One region of the Streptomyces sp. NPDC086554 genome, then DNA from elsewhere that is predicted to be linked to it. Evidence: riboswitches for the same ligand, from Rfam matches in the RefSeq annotation. Region 1 holds a riboswitch; the other holds the start of a gene.
The links. A riboswitch is a leader RNA that binds a small molecule or an ion and turns the genes downstream of it on or off. The one in region 1 is predicted to bind thiamine pyrophosphate.
Positions count from the first base shown of each region.

Region 2: linked by a shared signal. The riboswitch ahead of thiO (glycine oxidase ThiO) and the one ahead of thiC (phosphomethylpyrimidine synthase ThiC) in region 1 are both predicted to bind thiamine pyrophosphate.

Region 1 covers NZ_JBFBJK010000021.1:6,000-9,200, forward strand. Annotated here, with positions in the region: gene thiC (phosphomethylpyrimidine synthase ThiC) at 120-1,919, opposite strand; TPP riboswitch at 1,912-2,067, opposite strand; gene AB0O76_RS30455 (YibE/F family protein) at 2,139-3,201, shown strand, end outside.
Region 2 covers NZ_JBFBJK010000015.1:154,087-157,287, forward strand. Annotated here, with positions in the region: gene AB0O76_RS25105 (Rv2175c family DNA-binding protein) at 1-141, opposite strand, end outside; gene AB0O76_RS25110 (FAD-dependent oxidoreductase) at 193-1,380, opposite strand; TPP riboswitch at 1,545-1,657, shown strand; gene thiO (glycine oxidase ThiO) at 1,655-2,845, shown strand; gene thiS (sulfur carrier protein ThiS) at 2,842-3,051, shown strand; gene AB0O76_RS25125 (thiazole synthase) at 3,058-3,201, shown strand, end outside.

The DNA.
Region 1 (3,201 bases):
ACGACGGTGCGGGGCACGCACCGACAAGCAACATCGGCTAACGCCGTGAGTCGAGTCGCCCAGCTACACGTCAGGCTCGCGACTCCCTATGAACCGCGAGCCCGTCCAGTGCTGTCTACTCAGTCCGCCATAGGCAGGTAGACACGATTCCCGCTCGCCGCGAACTCCTTCGACTTCTGGAGCATCCCCTCAGCGACCTCCTCAGCAGTCGCCTCCGCAGCCGCAGTCCCGCCGAACTGCTCTGTGATGCTTTGGCTAATCTTCATGCTGCAGAACTTCGGCCCGCACATCGAGCAGAAGTGCGCCGTCTTCGCGGGCTCGGCGGGCAGCGTCTCGTCGTGGAACTCCCGTGCGGTGACCGGGTCGAGGGCCAGGTTGAACTGGTCCTCCCAGCGGAACTCGAAGCGCGCGTCCGAGAGCGCGTCGTCCCAGTCCTGCGCGCCCGGGTGCCCCTTGGCGAGGTCCGCCGCGTGCGCCGCGATCTTGTACGTGATCACGCCCGTCTTCACGTCGTCCCTGTTCGGCAGGCCCAGGTGTTCCTTGGGCGTGACGTAGCAGAGCATCGCCGTGCCCCACCAGCCGATCATCGCGGCGCCGATGCCGGAAGTGATGTGGTCGTAGGCGGGTGCGATGTCCGTGGTCAGCGGGCCGAGCGTGTAGAACGGCGCCTCCTCGCAGATCTCCTGCTGGAGGTCGATGTTCTCCTTGATCTTGTGCATCGGGACGTGACCGGGGCCCTCGATCATTGTCTGTACGTTGTGACGCTTGGCGATCGTGTTGAGTTCCCCGAGGGTCTTCAACTCGGCGAACTGCGCCTCGTCGTTGGCGTCCGCGATCGAACCGGGCCGCAGGCCGTCGCCGAGCGAGTACGTCACGTCGTACGCCGCGAGGATCTCGCAGAGCTCCTCGAAGTTCTCGTAGAGGAAGCTCTCCTTGTGGTGCGCCAGGCACCAGGCGGCCATGATCGAGCCGCCGCGCGAGACGATGCCGGTCTTACGGCGCGCGGTGAGCGGGACATACGGAAGGCGCACACCCGCGTGCACCGTCATGTAGTCCACGCCCTGCTCGGCCTGCTCGATGACCGTGTCCTTGTAGATCTCCCAGGTCAGCGCCTCGGCCTGGCCGTCGACCTTCTCCAGGGCCTGGTAGAGCGGCACGGTGCCGATGGGGACGGGGGAGTTGCGCAGGACCCACTCGCGGGTGGTGTGGATGTTGCGGCCGGTGGACAGGTCCATGACCGTGTCGGCGCCCCACTTGGTGGCCCAGGTCATCTTGTCCACCTCCTCCTCGATGGAGGACGTGACCGCGGAGTTGCCGATGTTGGCGTTCACCTTCACCAGGAACTTCTTGCCGATGATCATCGGCTCGATCTCCGGGTGGTTGACGTTGGCCGGGATCACCGCGCGGCCCGCGGCGACCTCCGCGCGCACGACCTCGGGGTCGAGGTTCTCGCGGATCCCGATGAACTCCATCTCGGGCGTGATCTCGCCGCGACGCGCGTACGCGAGCTGCGTGACCGCCTGGCCCTGACGGCCGCGGCGCGGCTGGCGGGGGCGGCCGGGGAAGACCGCGTCGAGGTTCTTCAGCCCGCCGCGGGGCGAGGTGTGCTTGATGCCGTCGTCCTCGGGACGGGGCGGGCGGCCCACGTACTCCTCGGTGTCGCCGCGGGCGATGATCCAGTTCTCGCGGAGGGGTGCGAGACCCCTGCGGACGTCGGTGTCGATGGACTCGTCGGTGTACGGCCCCGAAGTGTCGTACAGGGTCACGGCCTTGCCATTGGTGAGGTGCACCTGGCGGACCGGCACGCGCAGATCGGGGCGTGAGCCCTCGACGTACGCCTTGTGCCAGCCGATGGACTTCCCTGCCTCGTCGCTCTGGTTCTGCGTCGAGGCAGGCGTGCGTGCGTCCGATGTGGTCATGAGACCTACTCCCTACGCCGGCATTACCCGGTAACAGGTTCGGCGGTCGACGCAGCGGATTCCGTACTGCTCCGGCACGGTTCGTGCCGTTTCGTACGGAGGTCAGCGCCCTCTCAGCCCGGTGCTCCGAGCTCCCGCGTTTGCAAAGGTGCCCCCACGCTAGCGTCATATCGGGCGCGCTGAACAGAGGGCCCCCTCCGTTCTTGCGATGATCGGGCAGTGACCACCACAGAGCCGCCGCCCCGCCCGCCGTCCGAGCCGCCCTCCGAGCCGCCGTCTCAGCCGCCCTTCTCGAACCCGCCCGGGGGCGGGCATGGAGGCGGTGACGGGCACGGGGGCGGGGGCGGGCATGGGCACTCGCACAGCCACGGCCCGGCGGCGCCCGTCTCCAAGCATCTGCGCAAGGTCATCGCCGCGGTGCTGATTCCTTTCGCCACCGCGGTCGTCGTGGGTCTCGTCGTGCTCTGGCCCGGCGGTGCGCCGGGCCATGAGCGCACCGGGGTCGGCTTCGACCGGCAGACCGAGTCGGCGACGGTGACGAAGGTGCAGGAGCTGCCCTGCAAGGACGTGAACGCCTCGCAGCCGCCGCCCACCGGGGACACCTCCACCGCCGAGGGCCAGACCGCGCAGTCGCGCGCGGAGGGCATGTGCAAGAAGGCGACGGTCGAGGTGACCAGCGGCAAGGACAAGGGGCGCACGTTCACCGAGATCGTCCAGCCGGACTCGCCTCGGCAGCTGAGCGAGGGCCAGCAGGTGGTGGTCGCCTATGAGCCCAAGGCCCCGGAGGCGCTGCAGTACTCGGTCACCGATGTGGACCGCAAGGTCCCCATGGCGCTGCTCGCCGGGATCTTCGCCCTCGTCGTCGTCCTGGTGGGGCGGATGCGCGGCGTCATGGCTCTGGTGGCGCTGGCGTTGAGCTTCCTCATCCTGACCTTCTTCATCCTGCCCGCGATCCTGCAGGGTTCGAATCCGCTGGTGGTGGCGGTGGTCGGGGCCAGCGCGATCATGCTGATCGCGCTCTACCTGTGCCACGGACTCACGGCCCGTACGTCGGTCGCGGTGCTCGGCACGCTGATCTCGCTCCTCCTCATCGGGCTGCTCGGCTCGTTCTTCATCGGCTGGGCATCGCTGAGCGGCAACACGGACGACAACACCGGCCTGATCCACGGCCTTTATCCGGATATCGACATGAGCGGTCTGCTGCTCGCGGGCGTCATCATCGGCTCGCTCGGTGTCCTCGACGACGTGACCGTCACGCAGACCTCGGCGGTCTGGGAACTGC
Region 2 (3,201 bases), on a different contig from region 1:
ACCACGGCGCACGGCGATCAGTTGGCCCTCCTTCACCAGCTGGCGCACGCGCGTCACCTCGACGTCGAGCATTTCGGCGATGTCGGGGAGGTGGAGCCATGCGGGGACGAGAGCATCAGTCTTTGCGTCAATCTCGGTCACAGGACAAAGCGTATCCCCGAGAACTGACAGAGGGCGGAGCAGTCGGCGCGGCTACTCCTGCACCGCCTTCTTGAGCGGCACCGAAGGGTCCGCCGCCTTGGCCGGATCGAGCCGCGCGCCGCTCTCGATCAGCTTGCGGCCCTGGGCGAGGTCCCGGGGGCGGCCCACCGCGAGGACGGCCACCAGGGCGCCCGCACGCAGCCAGCACACCGTCCAGGCCGTGCCCGACGGGTCACCGCGCCACACCAGCGCGTCGGCGGAGCCGTGGTGTCCCGCGTACTGGACGAAACGGCCGAACTGCTCGGACCAGAAGTACGGGACCGGGTCGTACGCCGAAGGGGTCTCGCCGATGATGTTGGCCGCGACCGTGCGCGGGCCCTGGAGGGCGTTGTCCCAGTGGTGGACGAGGAGGCGCTCGCCGTACCTTCCCGAAGGGAAGGAGGAGCAGTCCCCGACCGCGTACACATCCGGTTCCGAGGTCCTCAGGTGGTCGTCGGCGACGACCTCCCGGTGGGCGCCGAGGGCGATCCCGGAGTCGGCGAGCCAGTCCGTGGCGGGCCGGGCGCCGATGCCGACGACGACCGCGCCGGCGGGCAGGCGGGTGCCGTCGTCCAGGAGGACGGTGCCGGGCTCGACGCGCTCCACGCGCGCGTGGGTGCGCAGTTCGGCACCGGAGTCCGCGTACCAAGCGGCCATCGGCGCCGCGACCTCCGCGGGCAGCGCCCCCGCGAGCGGCCGCCCGGCGGCCTCGACCACGGTGACCGCACAGCCCGCCTCGCGCGCGGCGGTGGCGAACTCGGCGCCGATCCAGCCCGCCCCGACGACCACGATGTCGTGCTGCTCGGCGAGCACAGGACGCAGCCGTTCGGCGTCGTCCAGGGTGCGCAGCAGATGTACGCCGGGGACTCCGGAGGCGCCCGGCAGCAGGATCGGCTCGGCGCCGGTCGCGATGACGAGGGCGTCGTAGGGAACCGGCCCCGAAGCGGTGTCCAGCTCATGCTCCGCCGGGCGGATGCCCGTGACCTCGTGGCCCAGGCTCAGCTCGATGCCCAGCGCCTCGAAGTCGACGTCGAAGGCGGAGCCCTCCGCCTTGCCGAGCAGCACGGCCTTGGACAGCGGCGGCCTGTCGTACGGCTGATGGGGTTCGGCCCCGATGAGGGTGACCGCACCGGTGAACCCCTGCTCGCGCAGGGCCACGGCGGTCTGCACCCCGGCCATCCCCGCACCGACGATGACCACCCGGCGCTCTGCCTGCCTCTGCTGCTCGCTCACCCGATCACTGTAGGACGGCACAGGACGCCGACTTCAGGGCGCGACGAGGAGATCTCTGACACACCGTCATCGCCCATATCCGGACAGCTCCCCCTACTGCCACCGGACACGACGGGCTAGGGTGGCCGGTGCAGAGCACTCGCGGGAGCCCGGACGCACCGGGCTGAGAGGGAGGCTGGACGGCCTCCGACCGTACGAACCTGATCCGGGTCATGCCGGCGAAGGGAGGGGCTGGACACCCATGCATCCACGTACACCACCCCACGCGACGACGGACGTCCTCGTCGTCGGGGGAGGCATCATCGGCCTGGTCACGGCCTGGCGGGCGGCGCAGCGCGGCCTGTCCGTGGCGGTCGTGGACCCCGAGCCCGGCGGCGGCGCGGCGCAGGTCGCCGCGGGCATGCTGGCGGCGGTCACCGAGCTCCACTACGGCGAGCAGACGCTGCTCGGCCTGAATCTGGCCTCCGCGAAGCGTTATCCGGCGTTCGCGCAGGAGCTGACGGAGGCGAGCGGCCGCGATCTCGGCTACCGCGCGTGCGGCACGCTCGCCGTCGCGCTGGACTCCGACGACCGCGCCCATCTGCGCGAACTGCACACCCTCCAGCGCCAGTCGGGGCTCGATTCGGAGTGGCTGAGCGGGCGCGAGTGCCGCCGCCTCGAACCGATGCTCGCGCCCGGTGTGCGGGGCGGGCTCCGCGTGGACGGCGACCACCAGGTCGACCCGCGCAGGCTCGCCGCGGCGCTCCTGGTGGCGTGCGAGCGGGCGGGCGTGGTCTTCCACCGGGCGTGGGCGGAGCGCCTGACGGTCGTACGCGACCGGGCCACCGGCGTCGTCCTCGCGGACGGCACCGCCCTGGAGGCCGACCGGACCGTGCTGGCCGCGGGCAGCCTCAGCGGACGCCTCTCAGGGATCCCTGAGGGGGTTCTGCCGCCCGTTCGCCCGGTCAAGGGGCAAGTCCTGCGGCTGACGGTTCCGGAGCGCTACGCGCCGTTCCTGAGCCGCACAGTGCGCGCCGTGGTCCGGGGCAGCCATGTCTATCTGGTGCCGCGCGAGAACGGCGAGCTCGTGGTCGGCGCGACGAGCGAGGAGCTCGGCTGGGACACGACGGTCACCGCGGGCGGCGTGTACGAGCTGCTTCGGGACGCCCACGAGCTCGTACCGGGCATCACGGAACTGCCGCTGACCGAGACCCGCGCGGGTCTGCGCCCCGGCTCCCCCGACAACGCGCCGATGCTCGGCCCCACCGCCCTGCCCGGCCTCCAGCTGGCCACCGGCCACTACCGCAACGGCGTCCTTCTGACGCCCGTCACCGGAGACGTCATGGCGCACGCCCTGGTCACCGGTGAACTGCCCGACGAGGCGCGCGCGTTCACTCCCCGCCGGTTCGCCACGGCCCCCTCGGCACAGTCCCTCCTGGAGCAGCCCGCATGACCCACTCAGCCGTCTCAGTCAACGGAGAAGTCCGCGAGGTGGCCGCGGGCACCACGCTCGAATCCCTCGTCGCCACGCTCACCGCGGCCCCGTCCGGCGTGGCCGCGGCGCTCAACGAAACCGTCGTCCCGCGCGCGCGGTGGTCCACCACGACGCTCGCCGACGGCGACCGCGTCGAAGTACTCACCGCCGTCCAAGGAGGCTGAACCGACATGGCAGACGACCCCTTCGTCATCGGCGGGCTCACGCTCTCCTCACGGCTGATCATGGGTACGGGCGGTGCGCCCAGCCTGGACGTCCTTGAGCGGTCCCTCGTCGCCTCCGGAACGGAGCTGACCACGGTCGCGATGCGCCGC